DNA from 3 places in the Ectobacillus sp. OTK genome. Region 2 is predicted to be linked to each of the others. Evidence: predicted binding sites of a transcription regulator. Region 2 holds the regulator's gene; each other region holds the start of a gene.
What was found. Region 2 encodes CtsR, which represses protease genes until heat stress. Its sites were predicted from a motif close to ATGGTCAATAAAGGTCAAACA; they were not measured.

Region 1 (6,399 bases), 2.5 Mb from region 2:
TAATTCACGATGTTCTAATCGGTCTATGGAGATGGAGATAAATGCAGTCATTTCATACCCCACTGATTCCGAATTGAGAATGGCGGTATAGCCATTAATAACACCTTGTTCTTCCAGCCGACGGACCCGGTCAGCGATAGCGGGACCGGACATTCCTAAATTCGCCGCCAAGTCAGCCCAAGTCGCCCGACCATTGGACATTAAAAGATTTAGAATTTTGTAATCTAAGGAATCCACGTTAAATCTCCTTTGTTATGTAATTATTTTTATTATAATTCCTTTTTTATAAAATTCAATAAGGTATAATGCTTTGTTTTTGAAATAAATTTTCGTTTTTTAAATCGGATTATTTAGAATAATAGATGTAAATGCTCTGATAAGAAACCTGACACTTTAAAAAAGCGGGCAACACAAACAAGAATATAAGAAATCTGGCACCCTAAAAGCCGGAAATCCCACTAAGAACCATCTAGTTATATCCAAAATATGACTAAAAAGGAGACTGCTCTCAAAAAAGGTTGTTAAACTGCAACCTTTTGAGTCAGCCCCTTTTTTCAAGGGAATATATGTTGAATTGTCTACGAATGTGTATTTAAATATACTTTTCCACCATCTTTTTAAATCTTGTTTTGTCAAAAGTTATATATTGATTTGCTAAATTTCGAATGGGGTCTCCTGCATAAAATCGTTCATATAATTCATGTCGGGAGCCTAATGGACTTCCTATTAAATCCCACGCAAGTTTAAAAAGTTTTGTTCTTTTTTCAGCATTTACTCCTGCTCCCTTAAAATACTCTTTTAAAAGAGGTGAAAGTGGACCTTCGAAATCATGGACACTTGAAGGCAATTGAATAAATCCGCCTGCTCCTATTAGCTGTAGTATTTCTATCGCACGAGGATAATATTTAGAACCAAGATTTCTAGCTGTTTCAATATAACTAAACTCCGGAATAAAAGTTCCATATTTATCTACTGCCCCCTTGTGATGAGGTTAGTTTTCGGTATGTTTCAATCGGATATTCTAATCACTATGATTTTTTTAGCTAAATTTTAACGAGAAATTGTTTCTGAAATATTTCCCTCGCAAACGAGAATATCAAGACCATGTTGTGAAAATAATATAACAGTTACTGAATCATAGGGAGGAAAATCACATGGATAAGCAACGCGCGAAAGAAATTGCAGCTTCACCAGTCATGGCAAATGTAACATTTGATGGTCATCAAATCTATATTGAGAAGGTAGATGAGCAAAATGGAACTGCTACGATTTACCCTCTTGATCAGCCAGAGAAGAAACAAAATGTTTTGTTAGAATACCTAGTGGAGTATTAAAAATGGAGTGTATAGTCCCTTCCTATTGGGACTGTACATCCCATTTTCGTAACAATAAACGTAAGTCTCCCTAAAAAGGAGGCTTTTTATATGTAGAAAATACCAGTTGATAATTATTATAAAATCATTACAATAAAAGTACGTCAAAGGTCAAAGAAAGTCAAAGTCAAATCTGATTTTTTATAAATAAATATATATTGAAAAGGAGTGGCGTGATATGAAATGTCAAGCATGCGGCCAACAGATGGCTACTGTACTATTGAATATTCGCGTAAATGGTCAAAAAAGCGAAAAGCATCTCTGTCATGCTTGCTATGAAAAGGAAAGACAGAATGCATTTGTAATGGGAGGGTCTCCATTTGGTGGATTCTTTAATTTATTTGAAGGAGGAGCACCAAAGGGAATGCCAAACGCTGGAGCAGAAAAGCGACAGGTGGTAAAGGAAAATAGTTTGCTTGGGCAAATCGCACGTAATTTAAGCGATGCAGCAAAGAATGGCCGTATTGATCCTGTTATTGGCCGAGAGAAGGAAATTGATCGAGTCATTGAGATCTTGAATCGAAGAAATAAAAATAATCCTGTGTTAATTGGTGAACCAGGTGTAGGTAAAACTGCGATTGCAGAGGGATTGGCACTTCGCATTGTCGAAGGAAAGGTTCCAGCTAAATTATTGAACAAGGAAATTTACGTACTCGATGTCGCTTCCTTAGTGTCTGACACAGGGATTCGCGGGCAATTCGAGCAACGTATGAAGCAGTTGATCGAAGAACTGCAGCAAAATCATAACATTATTTTGTTTATTGATGAAATTCATACAATTGTAGGTGCGGGCTCTGCGCAGGGCTCTATGGATGCAGGGAATATTTTAAAACCGGCATTGGCGCGCGGTGAGCTCCAAATTATTGGCGCAACGACTTTAAAGGAGTATCGTATTATTGAAAAGGATGCAGCATTAGAGCGACGCTTCCAGCCTGTTATGGTAAATGAGCCTTCTGTAGAAGAGGCTGTTTCGATTTTAACGGGCTTGAAAGGCCAGTATGAACGTTATCATCAAGTTCAGATTCCGGATGAGGTTATCCGAGCATGCGTGACGCTCTCCAATCGCTATATTCAGGATCGTTATTTGCCGGATAAGGCGATTGACTTGCTGGATGAAGCGGGTTCAAAAGTAAATCTGCGCGGAGGCAATCAGGAGTCAGCAAGTCTTGAGCTTGAGTTAAATCGTATTCGTGCAGAAAAAGCGAAAGCGACAGAGAAAGAAGAGTATGAAAAAGCAGCTCAGCTTCGCGATGAGGAAAAGAGTTTGCTTGAGAGATTACAAGCAACAGAGCAACCTGAAGCAATTGTAACAGTACAGGATATTGAACGTATTATTGAAGAAAAAACCGGTATTCCTGTAAGCAAGCTGCAGCAGCAGGAACAACAGAAGCTGCAGAATTTACAGCAGCGTCTGACAGAACGAGTAATCGGGCAGGAGCAAGCTGTCGAGAAGGTTGCGAAGGCTGTACGCCGCGGCAGAGTTGGTCTGAAATCTAAAACAAGACCGACAGCATCCTTCCTGTTTGTAGGACCGACGGGAGTCGGAAAAACAGAGCTTGCTAAAACACTGGCAGAGGAAGTATTTGGAGATCGAGAAGCGATGATTCGTCTTGATATGAGTGAGTATATGGAGAAGCATTCTGTATCCAAGCTAATTGGTTCTCCTCCAGGCTATGTTGGTCATGAGGAGGCAGGCCAGTTGACTGAGATGATCAGAAGAAAGCCGTATAGTCTTATTCTGCTTGATGAGATTGAAAAAGCACACCCAGATGTACAGCATATGTTCCTGCAGATACTAGAAGACGGTCGTTTGACAGACAGTCAGGGCCGTACGGTCAGCTTTAAGGACACAATCATTATTATGACAAGCAATGCAGGTGTGACTGATAAAAAGGCAACTGTTGGATTCGGTGCATTAGGACAAGAACAGCACAGTAATCTCCTAGATTCTTTATCTGCTTACTTTAAGCCGGAATTTTTGAATCGTTTTGATGGAATTATTCCGTTCAATCATCTAGAACGAGAAAGCCTAGTGAAGATTGTCGGGCTTCTATTTAAGGAATTGCAAGAGAATTTGGATGAACAGCACATCGAACTGATTGTGGAAGAAGAGGCAATGCAAAAAATTGCTGAAATCGGCTATCATCCAGCATTCGGTGCGCGACCACTGCGCCGCGTTATGCAAGAAAAGGTAGAAGATGCCATCGCGGATCTTCTTTTGGACGATAACGTACAAGGTATTCGAGTCTTTGTGGAAAACGGCAATATTCAGGCCGCAAAATTATGATAAAGAAGGATACGCCAAGTTGTTTGCTTGGCGCATCCGTTTACATAGATGGGCGACGTGCGAAAAAGCGTAATATGCAGTGACTGGATAAAGAGCTATAGCTTTTAGGAAATAATAAGTTTTACTCCTAGCCTCGCATGCGTATACGCTGCGCTGGTTTTTTTTTTGGACGACATGTATAATAAGTAAACAAAAAAGGGGGATTTCTATGAATAAGTCATTCTATCATTACATGATGAAATATCGGGACGGTCGTAAAACAGACAGTATGACGCAGCTTGCAACCAAGATTTATGAAGATTATAGCTTTCCAAAGCAATCATCCGATTATGATGAAATTAGCTCCTATCTTGAGTTAAGCGGTCTATTGATGACCATGGCTATATTTGATGAGGCTTGGGATTATTATGTCACAGAAGCATAAAACGGCGCACTCCGTACAAAGGGTGTGCCGTTTTTTATACTTAAAGAATGTAGGGATTTTCAACGGGAATTTTCAGTGCAATTACGCCTCTATCTTCATCTCAAGTCTCGCCGATAGGCGAGTTTTCTTTATAAAAAATTGAAAAATTCTTTTCTACATACGTATGTATAATAAGCGTTTTCGCAGCGAGCGCATATACTGTTATCGTCACAGCACTCTTCAATCACGACTCACAAAAGGAGAGAAATACATTGACTAAGAAAAAACAACCCAAATATAGCATTGGCGATATAGTCGTGATTACATTGTATGGGACCGTTGGCAAAATTACGAATGTAAAGCTGCTTGACGGTGTATATCTATATGAAGTGAATAATCACGATGGTATTTACGTGGAGCATACATTACAATTAATAACAGATTATGAGGGACGGAATGTGGAAAAAGAATGGATTGAACTGCATTATAAGTTTACCTTTGGTGATCTTGTGCAGGTAACCGGCTATGAAAAAGATGTATTTCGGGTAGTTGGCTACCGCACTGAAGTTTGGCGTTATAAAAATGATGCATGGGAAGATACGATTTATGAGTTGTCCCGCATTACAGATGGTGAATGGCTCGAGGCGGATGAAGCAGATCTCACACTCCTGGCAAATGCTCAAGCGGCAAATAGCATATTAAAGAAGCTGAAAAATGACAAAACAGGTATTAATAAGCTCGACCTTGAAAAGCTCAAATCTGTCAATAATTCTAAACGTGTCGGGATTAAAACGAATCGTACGGAAATTATTAATGGCTTACTTGATGTATATAATGATTATCGAGAGCTGTATCACACATTCCAAGATGAAGAATACAAAATTGTGATGGATTTAGTTCTCAGTTACTTAACGAAGCTGACTAGGAAAAAATAAAGTATGTCTATAAAGAGAAAAGAAATTGCAATAACACATGTATTGTGAAGGGTATGCCCACTATAGTTAAAAAGATAACGAGAGCTTTTATAATACGGTCGGTCCACATATCAAAGTGTTCACTCTCAAATGCGGCTAGACGTGATGTGTCTTCCTCTGTTTTCCAATTAATCACGCTATTTTTTCCCATACGATAGTTCCTCCTTTAATAGCTTGTACTACATGGGTATGCACAGGCATGTTTTCATATGACTGGTACATACTGCGACGATAAAAAAATGTTTTTTCGTTTGTACACATAAATTTCATTTTCCCTCATAAAACAGAAATAAAGGGGTGATGAATGTGAAAGAAATTGAAGTGGTCATTGATACGGAAGAGATTGCCGAATTCTTTTACAATCAGTTAATCCGAAGAGGATACGTGCCAGAGCCTGAGGAAATGGAGGAACTGGCAGATATCACATTTGATTACTTACTCGAGAAGTGCATGATTGATGAAATTTTTGAAGAAGAGGAAGAATAAGAAACGAAAGTAACGACGGGCTGCACTCGTCGTTTTTCATTTCTGATTTACGAAATTGTAACAAACTTCGACTTCCAACCACTGTTATAATGGAAATAAATTCGAGAATGAGGTGAAGCAATGTTAAAAAAATTACTTAAAGCACTATTAGGACAAAATCATAAATATCATTCCTACTCCAGCAGTGATTACAAGAAGCGTCATCATTATGGAAAACACCACCATTATGGTCATGGACATTATAAGAAAAAGCATAAAAGCCATAGTGTCTTTTCCAGCTTTTTCAGCAGCTAATGGCGTTTTTTTCACGAATCGCAGGTATCTTTGATAGGCCGCTGCAGGTTGGTACTGTTTTGCTGCACTATCGCATAGAAAGTGTAATCGGTATGGGAAGCTACGGATTTACGTATCGCGTTACTGATTTGAACACAATGGAAGAAAAGGTACTAAAACAGCTGCGGAAAAGCAAACAAAAGCTTGCATCGGGAAGAAAATCATTTCAGGATGAGCAAACCATTTTAAAGGAAATCAATCATCCTTGTGTTCCGCAGCTGTTTCATTCTTTTGTTTGGGATGATGAGCCGTTTTTTGTGATGACATACATAAAAGGGAGAACATTTGAACAGCTCATTTTTGAAGAGCAGCAGGTGTATACAGAGAAGATGGCATTTTCCATTATTTGTGATATTCTGAGGATTGTTTCCCATTTTCATCAACAAGGTATTATTCATCGAGATTTACGCATTCCAAATATTTTAACGGAGGGCGGACGTATCTACATTGTTGATTTCGGTCTAGCCTGCCGCATGGGAGAGAAGGATAAGAGAGAGGAAACGTTTTTTGGTGAGAAGCAATATATGCGAGAGGTTCATTACC
Region 2 (6,399 bases):
CTGCTCAAGCCAATCATCTACGCGATTCGCAACATCCAGTGCCTCTGATAACTGAAAGCCAGGAAATAAACATTGTATGCGAACATGGTCTTCTTCATTAATCATAATGCTAATTTGTTCATTTTCCGATAATAGGCAAGCCCCAATCTGGGAGTTTTCTGCTAAATCCGGACTAATTAAATGCTTTTCTATGAGCACGCGACGTTCAATTGGCTGCATATTCTCCATCTTCAATATTTCAAGACTTCCAAAGTGCGCCAAATGTTGTCCCGAGAAGGTGCTCTCAAACATATGGATGATTTGCGAAGCAACTTCATTTGACAATAGGGTCGGAAACGTATAGCTTTTTAAGTTCCTTGCCAAACGAATACGGGTGCTTAACACAATATCAGAATCCGGACCATCTTCCCTCATCCAAGGGCTGATAGCCTCATTAATAATACGATCGAGTGACATAGAACTACTCCTCCCTTCTATGTTCACTTAATTGCTTTTCAATATTTCGGATTTTATCGCGTACCATAGCTGCATTCTCGAACTCTTCTTGGTGGATATACTGTTGTAATTTCACCTTTAACTCGTCTAATTCCTTCCTTAAATGAAGATTTCCTCCCATACGCTTCGGAATTTTTCCTTGATGCACTGTATTTCCGCTATGAACACGACGTAAAATTGGCTCCACATGCGGTAGAAAAGCCTCATAGCACCCGGCACATCCGAAACGACCAAGCTTTGTAAACTTTTGATAAGTCATACCGCATTGTTTGCACGAAAGTACTTCCTCTTTAGGGATCGCAGTTGCTTGCTTTCCCGCAGACGTTTGATCATGATTTAACAACCCTGATAAAAGTTTGCTAAAGGAAAAATTAGTTGCTGATGAAGAAAAGAATGATGAGTATCCTTTTTCCTGAGCACATTGCTCACAAATATGAAACTCATTCTTTTGACCGTTTACAATCTTTGTGAAATGTAAAGCAGCAGGCCTCATATTACATTCTTGACATATCAAAGTGCATCCCCACCTTTAAATAGGAACTACTTATATTTTAAAGCTGTTAGCATTGCTTTTAGCATACGGGCACGAAGTTCATCACGATAAGGTAGATCTGTCAATAAAACAGAGCGATCTAGAACACTTAACATTAACTTTGCCTCCCTGTTGGTAATGATCCCCTCTTCCGCAAGACGGCCTACAATACTCTCGGAGTTTACCTGTGAAATGCTATTCTTCACAAGTTGAAGCATTTGCTGTATTACATCCACTTCATCATGAAGTTTGACCTTCATAATGCGAATATAGCCGCCTCCGCCTCTTTTGCTCTCTACGATAAATCCTCTCTCTATCGTAAATCGCGTATTAATCACATAGTTAATTTGAGAAGGAACACAATCAAATTTGTCAGCAATTTCACTCCTTTTAATTTCAATAACCTGGTTTCCGCTTAAGTCAATAATTTGCTTCAAGTACTGTTCAATGATATCAGATATATTTCTCATTCACCCTCCACCTTTATTGACTTTGACTATCTTTGACTTTAATTATATATGTATTTTAAAATTTTGCAACTCTTTTGCATTTCATCACTATCCTTTCCAGATTGGTATATCGTTAATCGCCCGAAAATCATATTTCATACTTTTTCTAAATATGACCTTTACACAATCTATATTCGTGATTCCATTACTGCATTTTATTTTCTAAAAAAGATTATGTTCATTGTACGATTAACTAAATTCGTATACTTTGGCAAAATAAAAAGGATGAGTCACTTATACTGCTCAATCCTTCTTATTACCTTTATATAGTTATTATAGTACGCATATTTAAGTGGTGTGTCTGTCACCTTTAAAAAACAAAGACTGTTTTCGCATAGATTGTTGCTTTTGCATCTGGCCAGCAGCAACAATTGTTTAGAAAAGAACCAAAACAAAAAAGAACCGCCCAGAAAGAACGGTTCTTTTTTTCCTGCCTAGCGACGTCCTACTCTCACAGGGGGAAACCCCCAACTACCATCGGCGCTGAAGAGCTTAACTTCCGTGTTCGGTATGGGAACGGGTGTGGCCTCTTCGCCATCATCACTAGACCTATTTTGTTTGAAGGATATTCCCTCAAAACTAGATAACATGCTGTGCTGTGTAATTATGATTAAGCCCTCGATCGATTAGTATCTGTCAGCTGCACGTGTCGCCACGCTTACACCTCAGACCTATCAACCTGATCATCTTTCAGGGATCTTACTAGCTTGACGCTATGGGAAATCTCATCTTGAGGGGGGCTTCATGCTTAGATGCTTTCAGCACTTATCCCGTCCGCACATAGCTACCCAGCGATGCCCTTGGCAGAACAACTGGTACACCAGCGGTGCGTCCATCCCGGTCCTCTCGTACTAAGGACAGCTCCTCTCAAATTTCCTGCGCCCGCGACGGATAGGGACCGAACTGTCTCACGACGTTCTGAACCCAGCTCGCGTACCGCTTTAATGGGCGAACAGCCCAACCCTTGGGACCGACTACAGCCCCAGGATGCGATGAGCCGACATCGAGGTGCCAAACCTCCCCGTCGATGTGGACTCTTGGGGGAGATAAGCCTGTTATCCCCGGGGTAGCTTTTATCCGTTGAGCGATGGCCCTTCCATGCGGAACCACCGGATCACTAAGCCCGACTTTCGTCCCTGCTCGACTTGTAGGTCTCGCAGTCAAGCTCCCTTATGCCTTTACACTCTTCGAATGATTTCCAACCATTCTGAGGGAACCTTTGGGCGCCTCCGTTACACTTTAGGAGGCGACCGCCCCAGTCAAACTGCCCACCTGACACTGTCTCCCGCCCCGATGAGGGGCGCGGGTTAGAACTTCAATACAGCCAGAGCGGTATCCCACAGGCGCCTCCACCGAAGCTGGCGCTCCGGCTTCCCAGGCTCCCGCCTATTCTGTACAAGCTGTACCAAAATTCAATATCAGGCTACAGTAAAGCTCCACGGGGTCTTTCCGTCCTGTCGCGGGTAACCTGCATCTTCACAGGTACTATAATTTCACCGAGTCTCTGGTTGAGACAGTGCCCAAGTCGTTACACCTTTCGTGCGGGTCGGAACTTACCCGACAAGGAATTTCGCTACCTTAGGACCGTTATAGTTACGGCCGCCGTTTACTGGGGCTTCGATTCAAAGCTTCGCCTAGAGCTAACCTCTCCTCTTAACCTTCCAGCACCGGGCAGGTGTCAGCCCCTATACTTCGCCTTGCGGCTTCGCAGAGACCTGTGTTTTTGCTAAACAGTCGCTTGGGCCTATTCACTGCGGCTCTCCTTACGAAGAGCACCCCTTCTCCCGAAGTTACGGGGTCATTTTGCCGAGTTCCTTAACCAGAGTTCTCTCGCTCACCTTAGGATTCTCTCCTCGCCTACCTGTGTCGGTTTGCGGTACGGGCACCATTTACCTCGCTAGAAGCTTTTCTTGGCAGCGTAGAATCAGGGAGTTCGCCCATAAAGGGCTTCCCCATCACAGCTCAGCCTTTACGGTAAGCGGATTTGCCTGCTTACCAGCCTAACTGCTTAGACATGCACAACCAGCGGCATGCATCCCCTATCTTTCTGCGTCCCTCCATCGCTCAAACGGTAAAGAGGTGGTACAGGAATATCAACCTGTTGTCCATCGCCTACGCCTTTCGGCCTCGGCTTAGGTCCCGACTAACCCTGAGCGGACGAGCCTTCCTCAGGAAACCTTAGGCATTCGGTGGATAGGATTCTCACCTATCTTTCGCTACTCATACCGGCATTCTCACTTCTAAGCGCTCCACCAGTCCTTCCGATCTGGCTTCACCGCCCTTAGAACGCTCCCCTACCACTGATACCAAAAGGTATCAATCCGCAGCTTCGGTAGTATGTTTAGCCCCGGTACATTTTCGGCGCAGAGTCACTCGACTAGTGAGCTATTACGCACTCTTTAAATGGTGGCTGCTTCTAAGCCAACATCCTAGTTGTCTAAGCAACTCCACATCCTTTTCCACTTAACATACATTTTGGGACCTTAGCTGGCGGTCTGGGCTGTTTCCCTTTTGACTACGGATCTTATCACTCGCAGTCTGACTCCCAAGGATAAGTCATTGGCATTCGGAGTTTGACTGAATTCGGTAACCCGATGGGGGCCCCTAGTCCAATCAGTGCTCTACCTCCAAGACTCTCACACTTGAGGCTAGCCCTAAAGCTATTTCGGGGAGAACCAGCTATCTCCGGGTTCGATTGGAATTTCTCCGCTACCCACACCTCATCCCCGCACTTTTCAACGTGCGTGGGTTCGGGCCTCCAGTAGGTGTTACCCTACCTTCACCCTGGACATGGGTAGATCACCCGGTTTCGGGTCTACGACCACGTACTATGACGCCCTATTCAGACTCGCTTTCGCTGCGGCTCCGCTTTTTCAGCTTAACCTTGCACGGGATCGTAACTCGCCGGTTCATTCTACAAAAGGCACGCCATCACCCATGAACGGGCTCTGACTACTTGTAGGCACACGGTTTCAGGATCTCTTTCACTCCCCTTCCGGGGTGCTTTTCACCTTTCCCTCACGGTACTGGTTCACTATCGGTCACTAGGGAGTATTTAGCCTTGGGAGATGGTCCTCCCGGATTCCGACGGAATTTCACGTGTTCCGCCGTACTCAGGATCCGCTCAAGAGGGAACGAAGTTTCGACTACAGGGTTGTTACCTTCTATGACAGGCCTTTCCAGACCGTTTCATCTACCCCGTTCCTTTGTAACTCCATATAGAGCGTCCTACAACCCCAAGAGGCAAGCCTCTTGGTTTGGGCTATCTTCCGTTTCGCTCGCCGCTACTTAGGAAATCGCGTTTGCTTTCTCTTCCTCCGGGTACTTAGATGTTTCAGTTCCCCGGGTATGCCATCAACACCCTATGGATTCAGGTGAAGATACCATCCCATTACGGATGGTGGGTTTCCCCATTCGGAAATCTCCGGATCAAAGCTCACTTACAGCTCCCCGAAGCATATCGGTGTTAGTCCCGTCCTTCATCGGCTCCTAGTGCCAAGGCATCCACCGTGCGCCCTTTCTAACTTAATCATTAAAAAGTTTACACTTTGTTTTTACTATAGCACAGTATTTGTTATCTAGTTTTCAAGGAACATCATTTGAAGGATAGTTCCTTCAAAACTGAACAAAACATCTAAAACGTCTTTTACTTATCACGAACTGCATTCGTGAAAGTCTCCATAGAAAGGAGGTGATCCAGCCGCACCTTCCGATACGGCTACCTTGTTACGACTTCACCCCAATCATCTGTCCCACCTTAGGCGGCTGGCTCCCGTAAGGGTTACCCCACCGACTTCGGGTGTTACAAACTCTCGTGGTGTGACGGGCGGTGTGTACAAGGCCCGGGAACGTATTCACCGCGGCATGCTGATCCGCGATTACTAGCGATTCCAGCTTCATGCAGGCGAGTTGCAGCCTGCAATCCGAACTGAGAACGGTTTTATGAGATTAGCTCCACCTCGCGGTCTTGCGACTCTTTGTACCGTCCATTGTAGCACGTGTGTAGCCCAGGTCATAAGGGGCATGATGATTTGACGTCATCCCCACCTTCCTCCGGTTTGTCACCGGCAGTCACCTTAGAGTGCCCAACTGAATGCTGGCAACTAAGATCAAGGGTTGCGCTCGTTGCGGGACTTAACCCAACATCTCACGACACGAGCTGACGACAACCATGCACCACCTGTCACTCTGTCCCCGAAGGGAAAGCCCTATCTCTAGGGTTGTCAGAGGATGTCAAGACCTGGTAAGGTTCTTCGCGTTGCTTCGAATTAAACCACATGCTCCACCGCTTGTGCGGGCCCCCGTCAATTCCTTTGAGTTTCAGTCTTGCGACCGTACTCCCCAGGCGGAGTGCTTAATGCGTTAACTTCAGCACTAAAGGGCGGAAACCCTCTAACACTTAGCACTCATCGTTTACGGCGTGGACTACCAGGGTATCTAATCCTGTTTGCTCCCCACGCTTTCGCGCCTCAGCGTCAGTTACAGACCAGAAAGCCGCCTTCGCCACTGGTGTTCCTCCACATCTCTACGCATTTCACCGCTACACGTGGAATTCCGCTTTCCTCTTCTGCACTCAAGTTTCCCAGTTTCCAATGACCCTCCACGGTTGAGCCGTGGGCTTTCACATCAGACTTAAGAAACCGCCTGCGCGCGCTTTACGCCCAATAATTCCGGATAACGCTCGCCACCTACGTATTACCGCGGCTGCTGGCACGTAGTTAGCCGTGGCTTTCTCGTTAAGTACCGTCAAGGTACGAGCAGTTACTCTCGTACTTGTTCTTCCTTAACAACAGAGCTTTACGACCCGAAGGCCTTCATCGCTCACGCGGCGTTGCTCGGTCAGGCTTTCGCCCATTGCCGAAG
Region 3 (6,399 bases), 1.1 Mb from region 2:
CGCAGTGTACGGATGGGAAAAGGCGCTGTATACCCTTGTAGGGCTGTATGCATCGTCCCGCGTGATTGACATGATCCATACGCGCCATGTGAAGGTGACTGTGTTTATTGTTACGAAAAACGGTGATGCTTTGCGCAAGGCGATTCAGTCCTGTCTTGTACGAGGCATTACAACATTGCCGGCGACAGGGGCATTTACGAATGAACAAAAGGAAATGCTGATGATCGTTATTACGCGTTATGAGCTGTATGCTATTGAGCGTATTATTAATGAGGTTGATCCAAAGGCGTTTGCAAATGTAGTTCATACGGAAAGTGTGCTAGGGTTATTTCGGAAGGATTGAAAGAAAAGAGGCCTTGCCTTGTTTTGCTTGCTGCAGGAAATAAGACAAAAAGGAAAGAGGACCCGAAAGTCGGGTCCTCTTGTTACGTTTGGGAAATACTTTGCAGCTGCTCCTGCATTTCGCGCAGCTGTACCTTTTCAGCAATGGAGGAGTGCGTGTAAGCGGAGGTTAAAGCATTTTTTGCTTTTTCCACCATTTCATGCTGTCCGCTGCCGGTTGTGTTTAAGGCGAGGGATACTGCTTCTCTCGCTTGCTGGAACAATAGGTTGCCCATTGTTACACACCTCCGAGAGTTGAGTTAGCCCGCTCTTTTTGAGCTTCTGCTTCGGCTAATGTAGACCGATAAGGGAATCGTTCATCATGTTTAGCAACCGTATCTGAACCTTGCTGAATAAAACGTTTGGACTTGTTGCGTTTACCCATCGTCTATTCCCCCTTTTGAATTAGCAGAAAAGCTGCGACACGTGCTGTGTCCCTTATAGTATGTGCATTGCGTTTAGGGCTATGAATGGAAAGGACTTACAAGCCCAAATATTCTTCCAAGAAGACAGCAATACCGTCCTCTTCATTTGTTAGCGTCACGTGATTTGACAGCGACTTCAGCTGTGGAATCGCATTGCCCATTGCAACGCCATGTCCGGCAAATTCAATCATTTCAAAGTCATTGTCTTCATCACCAAAGGCGATAATATGTTCTGCTCGGATGCTGTAATAATCTGCTATCTTTTTTAAACCAATCGCCTTATTCAGTCCGCTTCGAACGATTTCGATAATATGCCAAGGCGCTGCCCATCTGCGGTGGTCAATAACCTCAGCGTGAACATCTGTTAAATGTTTTCGAATGTTTTCCACCTCTTGTTCATTCGCATCGATCAGCAAGCATGTTGGACTCTCGTCTAAAATATGAAGCAAATCTCCTGTGTATATCTTTGGGGAGCCAAACTGGAAAATATGCTGCATGCCTTCATCGATATAGTGTGTATATACATCATCTATGACCTCAGCATACATGTTTTTAACGCCAAATGATGCACATGCTTGTACAATTTCCCGAGCTGTTGAAAGCTCAAGAGGTGAATGGTATGTACCCCATGAAGGATTTAGAGGATGATGGATGTAGGCACCGTTAAAATTGACGATTGGGGTGTCTAGCTTCAGTTCCTGATAATACAGGTTACTTGCTCGATATGGTCGGCCTGTGGAAATAACGACAAGGTGGCCTTGTTCCCGAGCTTTTTGGAGGGCGGCTTTATTGCGCCCGGAAATTTTTTTATCATCTGTCAATAATGTACCGTCTAAATCGATTGCAATTAAATGTTGGTTTCGCATACGTTCACCTTTTTATTAAGTAGTTGTGTACTTCCATCTTAATCCTTTTCTTCTTTTCCTGTCCACCGTTTTCCAGACGTCAAGAATTATATAGAAATTTTAAAAAAATTGTGTATAGATTGTGAAAGGGATTACAATATGAGAGAAAAGCTTGTATAATGATAGTGTAATCTTCTCGTATAAGTTGTTTAACTCTCCTTTGTGCGCTGACCTGATGAGGTCAGTTCTTTTTTTTATATGTATGCAGTAAATCATTTTTGTATGAAGGCCTTTATCATTTTTAACAGAAGACCTCCATTTCAAGTGCGTTACGGAACCTTGCGGGAAAGGAGAGTTAGCGAGCAGTTCATTTCCTAAACATAACAGAGAGAAACTCCTGTCTTCGGGTACAATAGTGGTGTAATGACTTCTTTTTTGAAAGGAGCAATGCATCATGGGTCAAAGTCACCGTTTTCGCGCGGGGCAAAAAGCGCCAAATAACGGAATATACATTGAAGTCGGGGAAACAGGGAGCGGCGTTCAGGATCCGAGGAAGATCAGGCTGAAAGCCGGGGATCGTTTTCCGGAAAATACCAATGATGGCCGTCAATGGACATATATGCCTAAAACACGCTAACACTTTACAAAAAAAACCATCTTCCATCCGGGAGATGGTTTTTTTGAAATATACATAAAAACATTATAAATCTCTGTTTAAGCCATTTGCTTTTGCTTTTTGAGCTCTCCCGTCACGCAGCTTCGTTTTTCCTTAAAGGGACTTCCTTTGGTTGAAGGAAGGGGGGCCGTCTATTTTTTGATAAAATCGAGGATTTTTCATATAATAAAAACAAAGGTCAAAATAAGTCAAAGAAGTGAGGGGATAGGAATGGACTTGAATAAAATGACGCAAAAAATGCAGGAAGCTGTTATGCGGGCACAATCCATTGCAGTTGAACGTTCCCATCAGGAAATAGATGTAGTTCATCTGCTCGCAGCGCTGCTGGAGCAGGAGGAGGGGTTAGCCGGAAGGGTTCTGCAGAAGTTGGGTATTTCTGCAGAACAATTCCGAGGAGAAGTGCAGCAGCTCTTAGAACGAAAGCCTCGCGTGACAGGAAGCGGGGCAGAAGCTGGAAAGGTATATATTACACAAGGGCTTCAGCAGCTGTTTGTGCGTGCGGAGGAGGAAGTAAAGCGGCTGCGAGATGATTATATGTCTGTAGAGCATACCTTGCTTGTGATGAGCGATGAAAAGGCATCGACTGCGATTGGACAGCTTTTCGCAAGATTTCAATTGAAGCGCGAGACATTGCTGCGCGCACTTATGGATATAAGGGGGAATCAACGCGTGACAAGCCAAAATCCGGAAGCGACATATGAGGCTTTGGAAAAGTATGGACGTGATCTCGTGGCAGAGGCACGTCTTGGTAAAATGGACCCGGTGATTGGACGAGATAGTGAAATTCGCCGCGTGATTCGCATTTTATCACGCAAAACGAAAAATAACCCTGTCTTGATTGGAGAGCCGGGAGTCGGAAAAACGGCAATTGCGGAAGGGTTGGCACAGCGTATTGTGCGTAAAGATGTACCGGAAGGACTGAAGGACAAAATTGTTTTCGCACTTGATATGAGTGCTCTTGTGGCAGGCGCAAAGTTTCGCGGCGAATTCGAGGAACGTCTGCAGGCGGTACTAAATGAGGTTAAGAAAAGCGAAGGACGCATTTTGTTATTTATTGATGAACTGCATACAATTGTTGGGGCAGGCAAGGCGGATGGAGCAATGGATGCGGGCAATATGCTAAAGCCAATGTTGGCTCGAGGCGAGCTGCACTGCATCGGTGCGACAACGCTTGATGAATATCGAAAATATATTGAGAAGGATCCAGCACTAGAGCGTCGTTTTCAACAGGTGCTTGTAGAAGAGCCGACTGTGACGGATACCATTTCGATTTTGCGCGGGTTAAAGGAGAGGTTTGAAATCCATCATGGTGTGAATATTCATGACCGTGCGCTTGTTGCCGCCGCTGTATTGTCTGATCGCTATATTTCCGATCGTTTTTTACCGGATAAAGCAATTGATTTAGTAGACGAAGCGTGTGCGACTATTCGAACGGAAATCGATTCGCTTCCAACTGAGCTAGATGAAGTAACGCGGCGGATGATGCAGCTTGAAATTGAAGAGGCGGCACTGTTAAAGGAAACGGATGAACGAAGCAAGGAGCGTTTGGAGGTATTACGGAGAGAGCTGGCTGATTTAAAAGAACGGGCAACCGTCATGCGTGCGCAGTGGCAGCAGGAAAAGGATGAAATTCAGCGTGTTCGCAGCCTGCGCGAACAATTAGAACGGCTGCGCCACGAGCTTGAGGAGGCGGAAGGAAGCTACGATTTAAATAAGGCTGCTGAGCTTCGGCACGGTCGTATTCCAGCTCTAGAGCGCGCTTTAAAGGAAGCAGAGGAGACGGAAAACAAACAGGAAAACCGCTTGCTGCGCGAGGAAGTGACAGAAGAGGAAATCGCAGCTATTGTCTCACGCTGGACAGGCATTCCGGTTACGAAGCTTGTAGAAGGGGAACGAGAAAAGCTGCTGCGTCTTACAAATATTTTGGCGGAGCGTGTTATTGGACAGGAGGAGGCTGTGCAGCTCGTTTCTGATGCGGTGCTGCGTGCCCGCGCCGGCATTCAAGATCCAAATCGGCCAATCGGTTCATTTTTGTTTCTGGGACCGACGGGCGTCGGAAAAACAGAGCTTGCAAAGACGCTTGCGCAAGCCTTATTTGACAGCGAAGAGCAGATGATTCGCATCGACATGTCTGAGTATATGGAAAAGCATGCTGTTTCCCGTTTAATCGGAGCGCCTCCTGGGTACGTCGGTTATGAGGAAGGCGGACAACTAACGGAGGCGGTGCGTCGCAAGCCGTATTCCGTCATTTTACTTGATGAAATTGAAAAGGCGCATCCTGAAGTATTTAATGTGCTGCTGCAGGTACTTGATGATGGCCGCATTACGGATTCACAAGGACGAACAGTCGATTTTAAAAATACGGTTATCATTATGACATCGAATATTGGTTCACATATCCTGCTTGAGGATGTAAGAGAAGAGGGCACAATTGGCGAGGGGACGAGAGAGCGGGTGCTCAGTCAGCTTCGCAATCACTTCCGGCCAGAGTTTGTCAACCGCATTGATGAAGTCATTTTATTTAAGCCGCTCACTACGAAGGAAATGACAAAAATTGTTGATAAAATGAGCGCGGAATTGCAAAGAAGACTTTCGGATCGTGATATTGAACTGCAGCTAACAGAAGGTGCGAAAGAGTTTATCGCAGCAGCAGGCTTTGATCCGTTGTATGGAGCGCGACCGCTAAAGCGGTATATGCAGCGTCAAATTGAAACAAAGCTAGCGAGAGAGCTCATTGCGGGTCATATTCACGATCATAGTAAGGTTATCGTCGATGAACACTTGGGAGAGCTTGTATTAAAGACTATATAAGAAAAGCGGGCACGATCCGCCTTGCTCCTGCAGGAGACAGTTCTCCGTAAAAAGTTATACTTTTTTACCTGTTAAAAAAGCCTGTCCAGATGTATCGAATATACATCTAAACAGGCTTTTCTTGCTGTCTAAAGGCAAAGGTGACTCGACAGGCCGAGTCCTCTTTATCTGCATTAATGATGCTGTCCGGCAGGCTCGTTTGGGAGGACTGCAGAAATCGCAAAAATAAAAACAGCCACGACAACAGACATGATGGATGCTTGTCCGAAGTCATATGTACCGCCTGTCATAGAGCTGATTACGTAGCTCATCATTTGAACAAGCAGGAACGACCAAATAAACGTCCAAAGTAAACGCATTCTTTTCACACCCCTATTCGCTCTTCATTCAATCACTTCTTATTCTAACACAAATTGATATGGAAAATAGAAAATATTTTTTCACCTTTTGCAAGGCAAATTCTCCCTCCGTACATACATTATAAAAAAGAGACATTTATAATGGCATTTTAAGGCGGGAAAACAATGGAGATCAGGGAACGTTTCTTTTTTCTAGAACAAGAGCCGTGTGTCATTCATCTGCCGGAAAAGCCGAATGGATTTGGAGTGCTTATACTGGGGGATTATAATCATTTTGTTGAGAGTGGTACAAGTTTATGGATGCAGCACGTCGGGAAGGCGCATCTGTTAGAGGAACTGCGCGCTGAGGGATATACTGTGTTTACTTCCAACCTGTACGGCCGGCATTGGGGGAATGACAAAGCGGTTCGATTGGCAAAGCGCTTATATCATGTTGTAATGAAAAAGGAAATTTTGAATGAGAGAATTCATATTATAGCAGAGGGAATGGGCGCTCTTGTTGCGCTTGAAATGATGGCTTCAATGCCGGAATATATCCGTTCGACTGTAATGCTGCATCCTTGTCTGGACTTACCGAGGCATTTGGAGCTAGAGCGTGAGCATAAGTTTTTTTATAAACGATTGCTGCGCGAGCTGAAAACAGCATATGAGGCAAGTGAGGAGGATTTGCCGGAAATGATTCGTGCTAAAACGTTTCGAAGCTTCTCCTCATATGTACCGGTGAAAATGTTTGTTCCAACAAATGAGCGGAAGGAGCGAAAGATGATTGTGAGGGAATATGAGCAGCTTCAGCTCCAGTCAGGATACCCCGTTTCGCTTTCGTTTCATGTGCAAGATGCTAAGTACAAAGTCGTTCGTTCGATCCTCCAGGCATTTCATATGTATGAAATGGATTTATAAAG

Region 1: a site for CtsR is predicted at 1,481-1,501, ahead of AC6HZ4_RS12590 (ATP-dependent Clp protease ATP-binding subunit). Genes of this name have one in related genera too.
Region 3: a site for CtsR is predicted at 2,502-2,522, ahead of clpB (ATP-dependent chaperone ClpB). Genes of this name have one in related genera too.

What each region holds. Positions count from the first base shown of each region.
Region 1 is NZ_AP048547.1:2,553,307-2,559,705, forward strand. It holds gene AC6HZ4_RS12575 (Lrp/AsnC family transcriptional regulator) at 1-237, opposite strand, end outside; partial or broken gene AC6HZ4_RS12580 (4-hydroxyphenylacetate 3-hydroxylase C-terminal domain-containing protein) at 593-952, opposite strand; gene AC6HZ4_RS12585 (small acid-soluble spore protein H) at 1,155-1,334, shown strand; gene AC6HZ4_RS12590 (ATP-dependent Clp protease ATP-binding subunit) at 1,552-3,660, shown strand; gene AC6HZ4_RS12595 (YozE family protein) at 3,869-4,084, shown strand; gene yodN (germination protein YodN) at 4,336-4,998, shown strand; gene AC6HZ4_RS12605 (DUF3930 family protein) at 5,006-5,188, opposite strand; gene AC6HZ4_RS12610 (YozD family protein) at 5,344-5,523, shown strand; gene AC6HZ4_RS12615 (serine/threonine protein kinase) at 5,817-6,399, shown strand, end outside.
Region 2 is NZ_AP048547.1:101,360-107,758, reverse strand. It holds gene mcsB (protein-arginine kinase McsB) at 1-456, opposite strand, end outside; gene mcsA (protein-arginine kinase activator protein McsA) at 461-1,009, opposite strand; gene AC6HZ4_RS00555 (CtsR family transcriptional regulator) at 1,036-1,497, opposite strand; rRNA gene rrf (5S ribosomal RNA) at 1,969-2,084, opposite strand; rRNA gene AC6HZ4_RS00545 (23S ribosomal RNA) at 2,143-5,067, opposite strand; rRNA gene AC6HZ4_RS00540 (16S ribosomal RNA) at 5,221-6,399, opposite strand, start outside.
Region 3 is NZ_AP048547.1:1,219,715-1,226,113, forward strand. It holds gene AC6HZ4_RS05995 (YitT family protein) at 1-343, shown strand, start outside; gene AC6HZ4_RS06000 (DUF3813 domain-containing protein) at 426-617, opposite strand; gene AC6HZ4_RS06005 (competence protein) at 620-766, opposite strand; gene AC6HZ4_RS06010 (Cof-type HAD-IIB family hydrolase) at 863-1,672, opposite strand; gene AC6HZ4_RS06015 (YjzC family protein) at 2,106-2,288, shown strand; gene clpB (ATP-dependent chaperone ClpB) at 2,538-5,138, shown strand; gene AC6HZ4_RS06025 (YjzD family protein) at 5,312-5,497, opposite strand; gene AC6HZ4_RS06030 (lipase family protein) at 5,663-6,397, shown strand.